One region of the Halobacillus salinarum genome, then DNA from elsewhere that is predicted to be linked to it. Evidence: a T-box and tRNA genes for the amino acid it is inferred to sense, from the RefSeq annotation. Region 1 holds a T-box; the other holds one or more tRNA genes.
The links. The T-box of region 1 lies ahead of thrS (threonine--tRNA ligase). A T-box ahead of a tRNA ligase gene usually reads a tRNA of that ligase, here a tRNA-Thr.

Region 1 (9,447 bases):
GTTGAAGCATACTCATGTGATCTTTCATTTCACTGATGGTACAGAGCTCCGGTATCAGGATGTAAGAAAGTTTGGGACCATGCATATCTTTGAAAAAGGGAAAGAAGGCGAAAGCAAGCCGCTTTCTCTGCTTGGGCCAGATCCTTTTGATGAAGCATTTACACTGGATTACTTTTACCGCAAACTTCAAAAAACTTCAAGAAATATAAAAGCCGTACTATTGGACCAGTCCGTTATTGCAGGACTCGGAAACATCTATGTCGATGAAGCACTGTATCGTGCAAAGATTCATCCGGAACGAATAGCTAAAGAACTTACAAAACAAGAAGCAGAGTCGATACGGCAGTCTAGCATCCATACGATTACGGATGCTGTTGCACAAGGAGGGACTACCATACGTTCCTACTTAAATGGACAGGGGCAAATGGGAATGTTTCAGCAGAAACTCATGGTGTATGGGAAGGAGCATTCTCTTTGTCAGGAGTGTGGCACTCCCATCATAAAACTAAAGGTAAGCGGAAGAGGAACGCACGTTTGTTTAACTTGTCAGCGATGACACCAATTCTCCCCAGCGGCATACACTAACTCACAGTTAATGTGAGGAGTGAAATCAGATGGGGATTGCTGTGTTTACGTTTTTGTTTGTCATCGCATTAAGCCTCGACAGCTTTGGAATAGGCTGTATTATTGGAATGAAGAATATCGGGGTGACATGGAAAGGGATCATTGGGATTGGCATGGTCTCCGGCAGCTGTTTTCTACTCTCCTCTTATGCTGGACGTCTTCTCCTTCCATTTTTAACAGAGCAGGCAGCGAACCGAATTGGGGCCGTATTATTGATCGCCATCGGCTGCTTTTACTTGTGGCAGCATTTTCGTAAAGAAAAACCATCCCCAGGTAAAAAGAAACCTTGGACACAGCCAGCCCGGGTATTTCAAAATCCGGTCGAAGCAGATATGGACCAATCAGGAGGAATTCGTGGGAAAGAAGTGTTAGTTCTTGGAGCAGCACTTTCCCTGGATTCCTTTGGAGCTGGTATTAGTGGAGCACTCATCGGCATTTCCCCTTTGCTTACTGCGGGATTGATTGCCGCTGCGACATGTATTATGTTAGCTGGTGGACTGATCTGTGGTGCGAAACTGAATGAAAAAATTGACAGCTTATCTCTATTTCCAGCTATTCTTTTAATCATCATTGCCATCATAAAATTAACTTAGTAAGGAGGGGTATGATGTCGGTTGTCATCGGTTTAACTGGTAGTATTGCCAGTGGAAAAAGCACCATATCGAAGATGTTTAAGGATTTCAATATCCCTGTTATAGACGCAGACATTATTTCCCGTGAAGTAGTGGAGCCAGGAAAACCTGCCTATAGGAAAATCGTAGAAACTTTTGGTGAAACAATCTTAAATGCAGAACGTACCCTTGATCGTAAACGGTTAGGCAGTATAATATTTAATGATTATGAAAAACGGAAACAATTAAATGAAATTGTTCATCCTGAAGTAAGAAAACAAATGACAGACCAGCGTGACGAATTAAAAAAGCAGCATAAAGCCGTTGTGCTTGATATTCCTCTTCTATTCGAAAGCGGGCTTCAACATTTTGTGGATCAGGTATTACTTGTATATGTTGATAAAGAAACACAGGTAAAGAGGTTAATGGAAAGAGATCAATCTTCTTTAGAAGAAGCTGAGCAAAGAATAAAGGCGCAAATGTCTTTGGATGAAAAAGCCGGCCTTGCTGATGCTGTCATTGATAATAATGGACCTGTAGATGCAAGCTTTCGGCAGTTAAAACAAATACTTAGAAATTGGGACGTTATCCAATAAGTACGTCAAAGCCTGGGCTTTGGCGTATTTTTGTGCCCTTTATTTAAAAAAATAGTAAACAAATATCCAAAAACGCTTACAATATGATATACTATTTGTGAAATTCGGATAAAAAGTATATCACATAAATTGGGGGCTGGATGATGAGTAAAACAAAAATTGCAATTAATGGTTTAGGAAGAATTGGCAGAATGGTGTTTAGAAAAGCTGTTTTGGACGATTCCCTGGAGCTTGTGGCAGTGAATGCTAGCTATCCAGCAGAAACCATAGCTCACATGCTAAAATATGACAGTGTTCACGGACGGTTTGAAGGGGAAATCACCGCTGCTGAAAATTGTATAGTCGTCGATGGGAAAAAAATAGTGTTATGCTCCACGAGAGACCCGCTTACCTTACCGTGGAGAGAACTCGAGATTGATATTGTGATCGAAGCCACTGGTAAATTCCGCAGCAAAGAAGAAGCGGAGCTTCACATTGAAGCTGGAGCTAAAAAGGTGATTATTACGGCTCCCGGAAAAAATGTAGATTCCACTATTGTGATGGGGGTAAATGAAGAAAGCTTTGACCCGGCTTTCCATGATGTAGTTTCCAATGCTTCTTGTACTACAAATTGTTTAGCTCCGGTAGTAAAAGTGCTGGAAGAACATTTTGGAATTGAAAATGGCTTGATGACAACTGTCCATTCCTTTACGAATGATCAAAAAAACCTGGATAATCCTCATAAAGATTTACGCAGGGCAAGAGGATGTACCCAATCCATTATTCCGACATCCACTGGTGCCGCAAAAGCATTAGGTGAAGTAATTCCATCTATGAAAGGAAAGTTAAATGGAATGGCGCTGCGAGTCCCAACTCCTAATGTTTCTCTAGTTGATTTAGTCGTGGATTTAAAAAGAGAAGCAACGGTTGAGGAAGTGAATGAAGCATTTAGACGGTACTCAAAAAAAGATATGCAAGGGATATTGGAATACAGCGAGGAACCTCTTGTTTCTATTGATTACACAACTTCTCCATCTTCGGCAATCGTAGATGGGCTTTCCACTCAGGTGATTGGGCAGAGGAAAGTCAAAGTGCTTGCTTGGTATGATAACGAGTGGGGTTATTCCTGCAGAGTAGTAGATTTAGCTAAATTTGTCGGATCATTTATGAACCAGAAGACAGAAGCACGCGTGTCTTAATAGTGGAAGTGATTCCCATTGTGTTTTATAATAGGTACCAACTTGCAAGAAAATGTCTTGCAAATCGGGGATAAACCGTATATACTTTTTTGTGAACTTCTGAATTTCTATTTTTTTCATGACTACTCAAAGGGTTAGGACCTCTCAGGACTAACTTTCCCCCGTGGTAGTACGTGACTGATATTTCAGGAGACAAAGAAGTCAATGTACAAAGGGGGATCCTAAATAATGGATACAATGGGAAGACACGTAATAGCTGAACTATGGGATTGTAATGAAAGTAAATTGAATGATATGTCGTTTATTGAACAAGTTTTTGTCGATGCAGCGCTGAAAGCAGGAGCGGAAGTAAGAGAAGTTGCTTTTCATAAGTTTGCCCCGCATGGAGTAAGCGGAGTAGTGATCATTTCTGAATCGCACTTAACAATTCATAGCTTTCCTGAACATGGCTATGCCAGTATAGACGTTTATACATGCGGTGATCGGATCGATCCTAATGTTGCTGCAGAATATATCGTGCAGGCATTAGAAGCAGGCAGAAATGAAACAGTAGAAGTTCCCCGGGGCATGGGTCCTGTTGAAGTTCAGCAATCTCGTGCTTTATAATATCGAATAACAAAACGATAGACCATCCAGCGATGCTGGGTGGTCTTATGTTTTAATCCAACTGATTTCTCTTCAGCAACTGCACATAGGATCGATTCCATGTTTTAGACAGCTTTCCTAAATTCATTAAATCATGTTAAAATGTTAGGAGATCATGTCGAATTTGTTGAAGGGATTTGTTTAAGTGAAAACTTTTATTTCCAGGTATGTGAGCAAACACTCTGAAACGAGTGAAAATCATCGTGATGAAGGTCTTGTTTCCCATTATTATAAAGCTAAGAAAGATGAAGTATTCCGAGCTGTAGAAGCCATGTTCGACACGCCATCGGAAGTGGTCGCGTCTTCTAAAGAACGTGGTGAAATCACGATTAAATACAAAGGGAAGAGATCGGCGTTTGTTGTAGCTACTGTAATTATGGTGCGCCCATTTCAAACTGCTGTAGATTTTTCTGTAACAACTGAATCTGGTGGACCGATCGACTTTGGATTCAGCAGAAATTTAATTGTCAGCCTTTATCAGCAGCTGGACCGCCAGTTTCCTTCAATTGATCCGTCCTAGTGTAAGATGAAATGAGCGAATGTGGAGTTGATTGAATTTGAAATGTCCAAATTGCCACTATAAGAGCACGAAAGTACTGGATTCTCGACCAATTGAAGAAGGACAAGCGATACGAAGGCGCAGGGAATGTGAAGCGTGTGATTTTCGTTTTACTACATTTGAACGCATTGAAGAAGTGCCTTTAATTGTAGTGAAGAAAGAAGGCACGCGTGAAGAATTCAGCCGTGAGAAGCTTATGCGGGGGCTCATCCGTGCCTGTGAAAAGCGTCCGGTTGCGGTTGAGGAACTGGAGAATGTTACGCTTGATATTGAAAAGGAATTGAGGAATCGAGGCGTTTCAGAGGTTTTAAGTAAGGATATCGGTGAAATGGTTATGATGCGTCTGTCCGATATTGATGAAGTTGCCTATGTCCGCTTTGCCTCGGTTTATCGTCAATTCAAAGATATCAATGTGTTTATTGATGAATTAAAAGAACTAATTAAACACGAGGATAAGGGATGAGCCTGATGCGGCTCATTTTCTTTTTTGAAGATATAGAAGGGGTGGAGCATTTTGGAATATGCGATTGGAAAACTGCTTCCCATCGATGGCTATCGTTTGAAAAAGAGCGGAGTTTCCCATAACCGAGAAAGAGTGGCGCTTACTCATTTATATCAGCCGCTGTTAGGTCAGTTAGCCATTTCGCTTTTCCAGTTTTTAGACAGTGAGTTTGAAACGATGGATGAACAGGAAGTTCATACTCATCACACGATTATGTCGTACCTTTCTGTCCAACTGGATAAAATTTATGAAGCAAGAAAAAAACTGGAAGCCATTGGCCTGCTTAGGAGCTACAAATGCATAGAAGATGGCCACACGGTTTATTTGTACGAGATCGTCTCTCCATTTACCCCGGAAGAGTTCTTTCTTGACGAAATGCTTTCTTTACTTCTCCACCATGAATTGGGAGAAGATAAGTATTTAGCTTTAAAGAAACGAGTATCTCATAAATCGTATGATCTAAGTAAATATGAGGAAACCACTGCTGCATTTGAAGACGTTTTCCAACCTATTTCCCAATCAGCTTCAAGGTTGAAAAAAAATGTAGAATCCAAACCAAACGAGTACGGGTTAGCAAAAGGACCAGTGGTCACTGACTCAAGAGTAGATTTTCATTGGCTGAAGGAAACGTTGAGGGAGCGAATGTATCCGAGTGACCGGATTCTTACTGGAAATAATAAACGTGTAATCGTTCAGCTGGCTTATTTATACAACTTAACATCAACTGAAATTGAAAAAGCGGTGACCTGGGCCATTAATGAAGACAATGAATTTATGGTAGAAGAATTCAAAGCCGCTTGTCATGATTTCATTAATGCCCGTCCATCTACATCAGCCAGTCCTTTAGAAAGTCAAAGAGAAAAGCTCTCTTCTAAAGAACAGCAAACAGGTACCAAGGAAGAGCAATTTGTAGCAATGCTTGAGCAGATTTCACCGAAAGAGCTATTAGAAGATTTGTCATCTGGAAGTCATGCAGCTGATCAGGATCTGAAGATCATTCGTGACGTAATGACCGAACAAGGCCTCGCTCCAGGAGTTATGAATGTCCTTGTTCATTATGTCATGCTCAAGACAGATATGAAGCTGTCGAAACCATACTTAGAGAAGATTGCCAGCCATTGGGCACGGAAAAATGTATCCACTGTACGACAGGCTATGAATATGGCAAAAGCGGAACATCAGCAGTATCAGCAGTGGGGCAAGCAAAAGAAGACGTATCGGCAAAACGGCAAAAAAGAAGTACTGCCTTCCTGGTTTAAAGAGCAGAAAAACAAATCGTCCACCAATGAAGCTGCTTCCTCTTATAATTCGAGTGAGATGGCCGAACGGATTCGAAGACTGACGAATAAAGGAAATGGAAGTTAAGGAGGTGAAAGGATGGAACCTATTCAGCATTCTCTAAAAAAATGGATGCGCGGCCATAAGCAGTTTCAACAGCGATTGCAGAAAACGAAAGAAGATGTTCTGAAGTCGGAGGAGATTCTTAAGCTCCTTGAAAAACATCCTTCATTAACAGAGTCAGACCTTGAAAAGAATTTAATTAAATTATATGAATATCAATCTCAATCAAAACAATGCGAAAAATGTCCGACAAGGGAACAATGTATTAATATCCTTCCAGGCTATGCCCCTCGTGTTGAAGTCCATCAATCGGAGATAAAGCTTGCTTATGATAAATGTCCAAGACAGCGTAAACAAGAACAGGAAGAAAGTCAGAAATCACTCGTCAAAAGTCTGTATATGCCGAAAGAAATCCTGGAGGCGAATTTAGAAAGGCTTGATTACAATGATCCTGATAGAGGGAAAGCCATTGAAAAAACAGTGCACTACATTGAATCTCTTGACGACGTCCTGCCTGGGAAAGGGATGTACTTTCACGGCCCTTTCGGGGTGGGGAAAACTTATTTTTTAGGTGCTATTGCGAATGAGCTTAGTAAAAAGAATATTCCATCCATGATCATCTATATGCCGGAATTTGTAAGGGAGATAAAAGCTTCCATAAAAGATGATTCGATGAATGAAAAAATTGAAGCATTTAAGAACGCACCTGTCTTAATGCTGGATGACATTGGTGCCGAATCCCAGTCCGCCTGGTTCAGGGATGAAGTGCTTGGCTCCATTTTACAATTTAGAATGATGGAAAGACTCCCTGTGTTTTTCACTTCCAATTACAGTCTTGAAGAGCTGGAGCAAGTAATGATGACAAGTTCCCGGGGTGACGTGGAGCAGGTAAAAGCAAAAAGAATTACGGAAAGGATCCGCCAGCTGAGTGAAATCGTACCGGTGGAAGGCAAAAATAGAAGAGGATAAAAATTTGCCAAGCCTTCGCATGTTTCCTTTTTTTCTAACATAAGTATAAGGTGACTCAAATAGAATTACTGAGTAATATTCATTCCTTTCACATCAGTCATTTAATGATTCTTTTATACACTTGGTAGAGGAAATGCAGGGATAGGGGGAACTGTGTTGGTATGTATTTACTTTTCTAACCGTGATGATGCCGCTTTTTTTCAGCAGGCTGTGCGATTTTCAAAAGGGAAGTGGAATGTGAAACCTCAGGAATACCAAACTGAATTCCAATTGATTACCGGCACCTTAGGGCAAGCCTATGAGGATACAGTTACGGCACTTGTTGAATTATTTCGGGAAAGAAAACTGCTCGGCTGGCTTGAAGGTGTGCTGAGGTATTCCTATTATTATACGGATCCGCAGGAGATTCAAAGGATTTTAGAAGTAGCTCAGGAATATGATCCTTCTCCACCAGAAGGCCATTCCTGGCCGCCTCTATTTGAGGAAGTTTCCCAAAATATTGATCAAATGTTACAAGAAACGTATAGTGTAGAGTTTGATCATTTATGCGTTCACGTTTTAAAAGCTGTCCACCAGACGCTTATCGATTACACGGGGAAGCTCATTGATGAATATAAACTAGAAGAAGCTCATCAGCTTATGGTGGATTCCTGGCGGCAAAGAGTGAGCTTACGCGATACAGGTGTGCAGCTCCTCCATATAAAAGATGATTCTCCTTTTCGCTATTATCACGCTGAAGGAAATGAATTGAGAGAAGCAGAAACGCTGCTTTACATGAACCAGTATCCGGATTCTTCTATTCGCGATTTGCCATTGGATTGGGATTTAACTCCTGCTCTTGTTCACGCGCCTGATCAATTAATTATTTATTCAGATCGCCAGGGTGTGGGCAAACTTGAACTGCTCGTAAGGATTTTTGAAGAGAAAGCAACCTGGAAGCCTTTAAAGGACTTTCCTTTTTAAAGACTTGATTTGACCTCTGATAACCGCTATAATACCTACATATTATACTTACAAAGGCTTAGAAGAGGATAAGAGCACTAAGAGACGTATGGGCAGAGAAAGGAGTCATTGGCTGGAAGCTCCTTCGTAACACGACTTAGCTGTTTACCACCTCGGAGCTCTGCTTGTGAACAATACAGTAATAAGCAGCGTAAAATCCGCGTTAAGGATGAACGAAGCCGCATGAACTATGCGGGAAATTGGGTGGAACCGCGAGTGAAATGCTCGTCCCTTTGCTGATTGAAGCGGAGGGGCGGGCTTTTTTTGTGGGAGAATTGAAGAAGGGTCTTCACAATTTCATGCTGCTAAAGAAAAATCATGAATAACGAAAAGGAGGAAGAATGATGGCTGATCCTATTGAAATCAAGTTCCCGGATGGGAATACAAAGCAATTTGAAAAAGGTGTAACTGGCGAGGAGATTGCTCATGACATTTCACCTGGTTTAAAAAAGCAGGCACTGGCTATCAAGTTGAATGGGAATCCTTATGATTTAAGGCGTGCCATTAATCAAAATGCGTCAATAGAAATATTGACTTACAAAAATCCAGAGGGACTGGAGGTTTTACGGCATTCTACGGCTCATCTCATGGCTCAAGCTATTAAAAGATTATATGGGGACGTGAACTTTGGAGTTGGGCCAGTCATTGAAAATGGTTTTTACTATGATATAGACTTGGATCAGTCTTTAACTCCAGAAGACCTTCCTCAAATTGAAAAGGAAATGCAACGGATTGTTGACGAAAATTTAGAAGTTAAGCGCATCGAACTCACTCGTGAGGAAGCGAAGAAAAAGTTTAGCGATGATGAACTAAAGCTAGAGTTAATTGATGACATTCCTGAAGGTGAAACTTTAACGATTTATCAGCAAGGAGAATTTGCTGACTTGTGTCGCGGAGTCCATGTACCGCAGACTAGTAAAATTAAAGTGTTTAAATTACTCAGTATTTCAGGCGCTTATTGGCGTGGGGACAGCGATAATAAGATGCTGCAGCGTATTTACGGAACGGCCTTTGAAAAACAATCGCATTTGGAAGAGTATCTTCATATGCTTGAAGAAGCAAAAGAAAGGGACCACCGTAAACTAGGAAAAGAATTGGAAATTTTCACTGTTAATCAAAAAGTCGGCCAGGGGCTTCCTTTATGGCTTCCTAAAGGAGCAACCATCCGCCGCACGATTGAACGCTATATTGTAGATACTGAAGAACGTCTTGGCTATAACCACGTTTATACGCCGGTCCTTGGAAGTGTGGACTTGTATAAAACAAGTGGGCACTGGGATCATTACAAAGATGATATGTTTCCGACTATGGAAATGGATAATGAGGACCTGGTACTTCGCCCGATGAACTGTCCTCACCATATGATGGTCTATAAAAACCAGCTTCACAGCTATCGGAATCTTCCTGTTCGGATCGCAGA
Region 2 (9,447 bases), 1.7 Mb from region 1:
GATGCTTGAGTTGTATGAAGCCTATGCAGATTACCATGATGTGATGGCCTTGACTGAACAGATGGTGGCTCACATAGCTAAAGACGTCCTCGGTACAACAAAGGTTATTTATAATGAACAGGAAATCGACTTAGAGCCGGAATGGACAAGGCTTCACATGGTCGATGCGATTAAAGAATATACTGGTGTAGACTTCTGGCAGCAAATGACGGATGATGAGGCGAAGGCTTTGGCTCATGAGCATAATATTGAAATTCAAGAAACGATGACTTTTGGTCACGTTGTGAATGAATTCTTTGAGCAAAGAGTAGAAGATAAATTAATTCAGCCAACGTTTGTCTATGGTCATCCAATTGAAATTTCTCCGCTAGCTAAGAAAAATCCAGAAGACGAGCGGTTTACCGATCGTTTCGAACTGTTTATTGTTGGACGCGAGCATGCCAACGCCTTTTCTGAATTAAACGATCCAATCGACCAGCGTCAAAGATTTGAAGCTCAATTGAAAGAAAGAGAAGAAGGAAATGATGAAGCCCATATGATGGATGAAGACTTCCTGGAAGCTCTGGAATATGGCATGCCTCCAACTGGCGGGCTGGGCATCGGAATTGATCGGCTTGTCATGCTTTTGACAGATTCTCCATCGATACGAGACGTACTGCTTTTCCCGCAAATGCGTAATCGAGAATCTTAATTTTGAAGAACCCGGCCTTTATGGACGGGTTCTTTAATTTTCTAAGCCAATCTTCAGAAAATATTTTTATTTACATTTCCTCTTGCCTAACTCTATAAATCGTGGTAAATTATTAAACGTTGCGTTAAGAAAAGCAGCAAATGAAAAACAAAAATTGAAAAAATGTCACGAAAAGTGTTGACGAAAACAACCGGCCATGATATATTAATTAAGTCGCCATTTTGAAGCGGCAAACATTGATCTTTGAAAACTGAACGAACCAACCAGTACGTCAATTCATTCTTTCTATCATATAGAAGGAATTCAAACAAAGCACACACGATGTGCACACGAGCTTTAGGACCTTCAACGGTGTTGAAGGCAAGCGCTGTCAAAAGCGCACAGCTTTTCAAATTTTTTGGAGAGTTTGATCCTGGCTCAGGACGAACGCTGGCGGCGTGCCTAATACATGCAAGTCGAGCGCGGGAAGCGAGCGGATCCTCTTCGGAGGTGACGCTCGTGGAACGAGCGGCGGACGGGTGAGTAACACGTGGGCAACCTGCCTGTAAGACCGGAATAACCCCGGGAAACCGGGGCTAATGCCGGGTAACACCAACCTTCGCATGAAGGATGGTTAAAAGATGGCTTCTCGCTATCGCTTACAGATGGGCCCGCGGCGCATTAGCTAGTTGGTGAGGTAACGGCTCACCAAGGCGACGATGCGTAGCCGACCTGAGAGGGTGATCGGCCACACTGGGACTGAGACACGGCCCAGACTCCTACGGGAGGCAGCAGTAGGGAATCTTCCGCAATGGACGCAAGTCTGACGGAGCAACGCCGCGTGAACGATGAAGGTTTTCGGATCGTAAAGTTCTGTTGTTAGGGAAGAACAAGTACCGTGCGAATAGAGCGGTACCTTGACGGTACCTAACGAGGAAGCCCCGGCTAACTACGTGCCAGCAGCCGCGGTAATACGTAGGGGGCAAGCGTTGTCCGGAATTATTGGGCGTAAAGGGCACGCAGGTGGTTTCTTAAGTCTGATGTGAAAGCCCACGGCTCAACCGTGGAGGGTCATTGGAAACTGGGGAACTTGAGGACAGAAGAGGAGAGTGGAATTCCACGTGTAGCGGTGAAATGCGTAGATATGTGGAGGAACACCAGTGGCGAAGGCGACTCTCTGGTCTGTCTCTGACGCTGAGGTGCGAAAGCGTGGGTAGCAAACAGGATTAGATACCCTGGTAGTCCACGCCGTAAACGATGAGTGCTAGGTGTTAGGGGGCTTCCACCCCTTAGTGCTGAAGTTAACGCATTAAGCACTCCGCCTGGGGAGTACGGCCGCAAGGCTGAAACTCAAAGGAATTGACGGGGGCCCGCACAAGCGGTGGAGCATGTGGTTTAATTCGAAGCAACGCGAAGAACCTTACCAGGTCTTGACATCCTTGGCCCACCCTAGAGATAGGGTTTTCCCTTCGGGGACCAAGTGACAGGTGGTGCATGGTTGTCGTCAGCTCGTGTCGTGAGATGTTGGGTTAAGTCCCGCAACGAGCGCAACCCCTGACCTTAGTTGCCAGCATTCAGTTGGGCACTCTAAGGTGACTGCCGGTGACAAACCGGAGGAAGGCGGGGATGACGTCAAATCATCATGCCCCTTATGACCTGGGCTACACACGTGCTACAATGGATGGTACAAAGGGCAGCGAAGCCGCGAGGTGTAGCAAATCCCATAAAACCATTCTCAGTTCGGATTGCAGGCTGCAACTCGCCTGCATGAAGCCGGAATCGCTAGTAATCGCGGATCAGCATGCCGCGGTGAATACGTTCCCGGGCCTTGTACACACCGCCCGTCACACCACGAGAGTTGGCAACACCCGAAGTCGGTGAGGTAACCTTTTTGGAGCCAGCCGCCGAAGGTGGGGCCAATGATTGGGGTGAAGTCGTAACAAGGTAGCCGTATCGGAAGGTGCGGCTGGATCACCTCCTTTCTAAGGAATATATATGGAACGTACTCGGTTGGTTGTTCAGTTTTGAAAGATCAAGTGATCTTTCTTACGTGAACCTTGAAAACTGGATAAGTGATTAAGAAAGTGTAGACGACCGCTTAGATTCACCGAGCTAAGTAAGCTCACGTAAAGACTGTGGTTTTTCAGTCTTGAAGGGAGATGGCTTAGAATCGAGAGAATCTGGGAGTCGAAACTAGACTTGATTGATGACAAGACATTCAACGAACATCGAAAGAAACAAACGTCTTTTCACAGATAGTTAAGTGAACAAGGGCGCACGGTGGATGCCTTGGCACTAGGAGCCGATGAAGGACGGGACTAACACCGATATGCTCCGGCAAGCCGTAAGTAGGCTGTGAACCGGAGATTTCCGAATGGGGGAACCCACTATTCGTAATGGAATAGTGTCCATGACTGAATCCATAGGTCATGGACGGCAGACCCGGGGAACTGAAACATCTCAGTACCTGGAGGAAGAGAAAGCAAATGCGATTTCCCGAGTAGCGGCGAGCGAAACGGAAACAGCCCAAACCAGAAAGCTTGCTTTCTGGGGTTGTAGGACACTCCTTTGGAGTTACCAAGAAGAAAGGTAGGCGAATCGATCTGGAACGATCAGCCAGAGCAGGTAACAGCCCTGTAGCCGAAACCTTTCTTCCTCCGGAGTGGATCCTGAGTACGGCGGAACACGAGAAATTCCGTCGGAATCCGGGAGGACCATCTCCCAAGGCTAAATACTCCCTAGTGACCGATAGCGAACCAGTACCGTGAGGGAAAGGTGAAAAGCACCCCGGAAGGGGAGTGAAAGAGATCCTGAAACCGTGTGCCTACAAGTAGTCGGAGCCCGTTAATGGGTGACGGCGTGCCTTTTGTAGAATGAACCGGCGAGTTACGACTGTATGCAAGGTTAAGCCGTGAGCGGCGGAGCCGCAGCGAAAGCGAGTCTGAACAGGGCGAGTGAGTATGCGGTCGTAGACCCGAAACCGTGTGATCTACCCATGTCCAGGGTGAAGGTCAGGTAACACTGACTGGAGGCCCGAACCCACGCAAGTTGAAAATTGCGGGGATGAGGTGTGGGTAGGGGTGAAATGCCAATCGAACACGGAGATAGCTGGTTCTCTCCGAAATAGCTTTAGGGCTAGCCTCAGAATAGAAAGTCTTGGAGGTAGAGCACTGATTGGACGAGGGGCCCCTATCGGGTTACCGAATTCAGTCAAACTCCGAATGCCAGCGACTTTGTTCTGGGAGTCAGACCGTGGGTGATAAGGTTCATGGTCGAGAGGGAAACAGCCCAGACCGCCAGCTAAGGTCCCTAAGTGTGTGTTAAGTGGAAAAGGATGTGGAGTTGCTTAGACAACCAGGATGTTGGCTTAGAAGCAGCCATCATTGAAAGAGTGCGTAATAGCTCACTGGTCGAGTGACTCTGCGCCGAAAATATACCGGGGCTAAACACACCACCGAAGCTGCGGATTGATCTTACGATCAGTGGTAGGAGAGCGTTCTAAGGGCGGTGAAGTCAGACCGTAAGGACTGGTGGAGCGCTTAGAAGTGAGAATGCCGGTATGAGTAGCGAAAAAAGAGTGAGAATCTCTTTCACCGAAAGCCTAAGGGTTCCTGAGGAAGGCTCGTCCTCTCAGGGTTAGTCGGGACCTAAGCCGAGGCCGACAGGCGTAGGCGATGGACAACAGGTGGATATTCCTGTACCACCTCCTTTCCGTTTGAACGACGGGGAGACGCAGGAGGATAGGGAGAGCGCGCCATTGGATGAGCGCGTCCAAGCAGCAAGACGGCCGGATAGGCAAATCCGTCCGGTGGGAACGTCAAGCTGTGATGGGGAGGGAACTAAAGTACCGAAGCTCCTGAGTTCACACTGCCAAGAAAATCCTCTAGTGAGGAAAGAGGTGCCCGTACCGCAAACCAACACAGGTAGGCGAGGAGAGGATCCTAAGGTGAGCGGGAGAACTCTCGTTAAGGAACTCGGCAAAATGACCCCGTAACTTCGGGAGAAGGGGTGCTCCTCTGCCGAGGAGCCGCAGTGAAAAGGCCCAAGCGACTGTTTACCAAAAACACAGGTCTCTGCGAAGCCGTAAGGCGAAGTATAGGGGCTGACACCTGCCCGGTGCTGGAAGGTTAAGGGGATGCGTTAGCTTTTGGCGAAGCGCTGAACCGAAGCCCCAGTAAACGGCGGCCGTAACTATAACGGTCCTAAGGTAGCGAAATTCCTTGTCGGGTAAGTTCCGACCCGCACGAAAGGTGCAACGACTTGGGCACTGTCTCAACGAGAGACCCGGTGAAATTATACTATGCGTGAAGATGCGCATTACCCGCGACAGGACGGAAAGACCCCGTGGAGCTTTACTGTAGCCTGATATTGAATGTTGGTACAGCTTGTACAGGATAGGTAGGAGCCAGAGAAGCCGGAGCGCCAGCTTCGGTGGAGGCGCTGGTGGGATACTACCCTGGCTGTACGGACATTCTAACCCAGGACCGTGATCCGGTCCGGAGACAGTGTCAGGTGGGCAGTTTGACTGGGGCGGTCGCCTCCTAAAAGGTAACGGAGGCGCCCAAAGGTTCCCTCAGAATGGTTGGAAATCATTCGCAGAGTGTAAAGGCACAAGGGAGCTTGACTGCGAGACCTACAAGTCGAGCAGGGACGAAAGTCGGGCTTAGTGATCCGGCGGTTCCGCATGGAAGGGCCGTCGCTCAACGGATAAAAGCTACCCCGGGGATAACAGGCTTATCTCCCCCAAGAGTCCACATCGACGGGGAGGTTTGGCACCTCGATGTCGGCTCATCGCATCCTGGGGCTGTAGTCGGTCCCAAGGGTTGGGCTGTTCGCCCATTAAAGCGGTACGCGAGCTGGGTTCAGAACGTCGTGAGACAGTTCGGTCCCTATCCGTCGTGGGCGTTGGAAATCTGAAAGGAGCTGTCCTTAGTACGAGAGGACCGGGATGGACACACCGCTGGTGTACCAGTTGTTCCGCCAGGAGCATCGCTGGGTAGCTACGTGTGGACGGGATAAGTGCTGAAAGCATCTAAGCATGAAGCCCCCTTGAGATGAGATTTCCCTTACCTCTAAGGTAATAAGATCCCTCAGAGACGATGAGGTAGATAGGTCCGAGGTGGACGCGTGGTGACACGTGCAGCTGACGGATACTAATCGATCGATGACTTATCTAAATTGAAAAGCGGAAGCTAGACATACAACTATGATGTTTCGAGTTCGTTTGAATGTGCACTTATCCAGTTTTGAAGATTTATTAAAAAAACCCTTGAAATTTATTCAACGGGGTCATATAATATATCTTGTCCTTAAAAATAAAGGTTTGGTAGTAACGGCGAAGAGGTCACACCTGTTCCCATGCCGAACACAGCAGTTAAGCTCTTCAGCGCCGATGGTAGTCGGGTCGATCCCCGTGAGAGTAGGACGCTGCCAAACCTTTACATAATCCGGAGGATTAGCTCAGCTGGGAGAGCACTTGCCTTACAAGCAAGGGGTCGCAGGTTCGAGCCCTGCATCCTCCACCATTTTCATTCAATAACCAGCCGGCCTAGCTCAACTGGCAGAGCAACTGATTTGTAATCAGTAGGTTGGGGGTTCAAGTCCTCTGGCCGGCACCATCTTATTGAGTGAATTCGTTTTTTGTGAGTGAAACATATTTTTTGAGCCATTAGCTCAGTTGGTAGAGCATCTGACTTTTAATCAGAGGGTCGGAGGTTCGAATCCTCCATGGCTCACCAGTTACTTGCGGGTGTGGTGGAATTGGCAGACACGCTAGATTTAGGATCTAGTGCTTCACGGCGTGGGGGTTCAAGTCCCTCCACCCGCACTTATACTTATGCGGAAGTAGTTCAGTGGTAGAACACCACCTTGCCAAGGTGGGGGTCGCGGGTTCGAATCCCGTCTTCCGCTCCATAGATCAATCAGTGAGAACCTTATTTGCCGTGCCGGGGTGGCGGAATTGGCAGACGCACAGGACTTAAAATCCTGCGGTGGGTTTCCACCGTGCCGGTTCGAGTCCGGCCCTCGGCACCATATAGTTTTTTGCGCCCGTAGCTCAATTGGATAGAGCGTCTGACTACGGATCAGAAGGTTAGGGGTTCGACTCCTCTCGGGCGCGCCATTACGGGAAGTAGCTCAGCTTGGTAGAGCACTTGGTTTGGGACCAAGGGGTCGCAGGTTCGAATCCTGTCTTCCCGACCATTTTACTTTATATTTATTGGGGCCTTAGCTCAGCTGGGAGAGCGCCTGCTTTGCACGCAGGAGGTCAGCGGTTCGATCCCGCTAGGCTCCACCATGATTAATTTGATCTTTGAAAACTGAACGAACCAACCAGTACGTCAATTCATTCTTTCTATCATATAGAAGGAATTCAAACAAAGCACACACGATGTGCACACGAGCTTTAGGACCTTCAACGGTGTTGAAGGCAAGCGCTGTCAAAAGCGCACAGCTTTTCAATTTTTTTGGAGAGTTTGATCCTGGCTCAGGACGAACGCTGGCGGCGTGCCTAATACATGCAAGTCGAGCGCGGGAAGCGAGCGGATCCTCTTCGGAGGTGACGCTCGTGGAACGAGCGGCGGACGGGTGAGTAACACGTGGGCAACCTGCCTGTAAGACCGGAATAACCCGGGAAACCGGGGCTAATGCCGGGTAACACCAACCTTCGCATGAAGGATGGTTAAAAGATGGCTTCTCGCTATCGCTTACAGATGGGCCCGCGGCGCATTAGCTAGTTGGTGAGGTAACGGCTCACCAAGGCGACGATGCGTAGCCGACCTGAGAGGGTGATCGGCCACACTGGGACTGAGACACGGCCCAGACTCCTACGGGAGGCAGCAGTAGGGAATCTTCCGCAATGGACGCAAGTCTGACGGAGCAACGCCGCGTGAACGATGAAGGTTTTCGGATCGTAAAGTTCTGTTGTTAGGGAAGAACAAGTACCGTGCGAATAGAGCGGTACCTTGACGGTACCTAACGAGGAAGCCCCGGCTAACTACGTGCCAGCAGCCGCGGTAATACGTAGGGGGCAAGCGTTGTCCGGAATTATTGGGCGTAAAGGGCACGCAGGTGGTTTCTTAAGTCTGATGTGAAAGCCCACGGCTCAACCGTGGAGGGTCATTGGAAACTGGGGAACTTGAGGACAGAAGAGGAGAGTGGAATTCCACGTGTAGCGGTGAAATGCGTAGATATGTGGAGGAACACCAGTGGCGAAGGCGACTCTCTGGTCTGTCTCTGACGCTGAGGTGCGAAAGCGTGGGTAGCAAACAGGATTAGATACCCTGGTAGTCCACGCCGTAAACGATGAGTGCTAGGTGTTAGGGGGCTTCCACCCCTTAGTGCTGAAGTTAACGCATTAAGCACTCCGCCTGGGGAGTACGGCCGCAAGGCTGAAACTCAAAGGAATTGACGGGGGCCCGCACAAGCGGTGGAGCATGTGGTTTAATTCGAAGCAACGCGAAGAACCTTACCAGGTCTTGACATCCTTGGCCCACCCTAGAGATAGGGTTTTCCCTTCGGGGACCAAGTGACAGGTGGTGCATGGTTGTCGTCAGCTCGTGTCGTGAGATGTTGGGTTAAGTCCCGCAACGAGCGCAACCCCTGACCTTAGTTGCCAGCATTCAGTTGGGCACTCTAAGGTGACTGCCGGTGACAAACCGGAGGAAGGCGGGGATGACGTCAAATCATCATGCCCCTTATGACCTGGGCTACACACGTGCTACAATGGATGGTACAAAGGGCAGCGAAGCCGCGAGGTGTAGCAAATCCCATAAAACCATTCTCAGTTCGGATTGCAGGCTGCAACTCGCCTGCATGAAGCCGGAATCGCTAGTAATCGCGGATCAGCATGCCGCGGTGAATACGTTCCCGGGCCTTGTACACACCGCCCGTCACACCACGAGAGTTGGCAACACCCGAAGTCGGTGAGGTAACCTTTTTGGAGCCAGCCGCCGAAGGTGGGGCCAATGATTGGGGTGAAGTCGTAACAAGGTAGCCGTATCGGAAGGTGCGGCTGGATCACCTCCTTTCTAAGGATACACGAAAGGCGGAAGCGACCGTTCAGACCCGACGAACGAAGCGAGCATACCGAAGAGGCTTTACAGCCTCGGAGTAGGATCGCTTCGGGCGCCAGGGTCTGGGAGCTGAAGCTGGATCGTAAGGAGGCGTACTCGGTTGGTTGTTCAGTTTTGAAAGATCAAGTGATCTTTCTTACGTGAACCTTGAAAACTGGATAAGAAATCAATAGTTTCATCAAGTGATGGAGCTAGTGATGACAAGACATTCAACGAACATCGAAAGAAACAAACGTCTTTTCACAGATAGTTAAGTGAACAAGGGCGCACGGTGGATGCCTTGGCACTAGGAGCCGATGAAGGACGGGACTAACACCGATATGCTCCGGCAAGCCGTAAGTAGGCTGTGAACCGGAGATTTCCGAATGGGGGAACCCACTATTCGTAATGGAATAGTGTCCATGACTGAATCCATAGGTCATGGACGGCAGACCCGGGGAACTGAAACATCTCAGTACCTGGAGGAAGAGAAAGCAAATGCGATTTCCCGAGTAGCGGCGAGCGAAACGGAAACAGCCCAAACCAGAAAGCTTGCTTTCTGGGGTTGTAGGACACTCCTTTGGAGTTACCAAGAAGAAAGGTAGGCGAATCGATCTGGAACGATCAGCCAGAGCAGGTAACAGCCCTGTAGCCGAAACCTTTCTTCCTCCGGAGTGGATCCTGAGTACGGCGGAACACGAGAAATTCCGTCGGAATCCGGGAGGA

Region 2: it encodes a tRNA-Thr, which carries the amino acid that the T-box ahead of thrS (threonine--tRNA ligase) is inferred to sense. The anticodon was not compared.

The regions. Positions count from the first base shown of each region.
Region 1 is NZ_CP095073.1:1,936,865-1,946,311, forward strand. Features, by position in the region: gene mutM (DNA-formamidopyrimidine glycosylase) at 1-556, shown strand, start outside; gene MUN89_RS09820 (manganese efflux pump) at 615-1,217, shown strand; gene coaE (dephospho-CoA kinase) at 1,232-1,831, shown strand; gene MUN89_RS09830 (glyceraldehyde-3-phosphate dehydrogenase) at 1,975-3,009, shown strand; gene speD (adenosylmethionine decarboxylase) at 3,238-3,615, shown strand; gene MUN89_RS09840 (cytosolic protein) at 3,824-4,174, shown strand; gene nrdR (transcriptional regulator NrdR) at 4,212-4,676, shown strand; gene MUN89_RS09850 (replication initiation and membrane attachment family protein) at 4,728-6,080, shown strand; gene dnaI (primosomal protein DnaI) at 6,093-7,025, shown strand; gene ytxC (sporulation protein YtxC) at 7,182-7,988, shown strand; T-box leader at 8,039-8,263, shown strand; gene thrS (threonine--tRNA ligase) at 8,372-9,447, shown strand, end outside.
Region 2 is NZ_CP095073.1:233,175-242,621, reverse strand. Features, by position in the region: gene lysS (lysine--tRNA ligase) at 1-691, shown strand, start outside; rRNA gene MUN89_RS01380 (16S ribosomal RNA) at 1,086-2,652, shown strand; rRNA gene MUN89_RS01375 (23S ribosomal RNA) at 2,928-5,847, shown strand; rRNA gene rrf (5S ribosomal RNA) at 5,993-6,106, shown strand; tRNA gene MUN89_RS01365 (tRNA-Val) at 6,120-6,195, shown strand; tRNA gene MUN89_RS01360 (tRNA-Thr) at 6,213-6,288, shown strand; tRNA gene MUN89_RS01355 (tRNA-Lys) at 6,333-6,408, shown strand; tRNA gene MUN89_RS01350 (tRNA-Leu) at 6,416-6,497, shown strand; tRNA gene MUN89_RS01345 (tRNA-Gly) at 6,509-6,583, shown strand; tRNA gene MUN89_RS01340 (tRNA-Leu) at 6,615-6,703, shown strand; tRNA gene MUN89_RS01335 (tRNA-Arg) at 6,715-6,791, shown strand; tRNA gene MUN89_RS01330 (tRNA-Pro) at 6,795-6,871, shown strand; tRNA gene MUN89_RS01325 (tRNA-Ala) at 6,890-6,965, shown strand; rRNA gene MUN89_RS01320 (16S ribosomal RNA) at 7,132-8,697, shown strand; rRNA gene MUN89_RS01315 (23S ribosomal RNA) at 8,991-9,447, shown strand, end outside.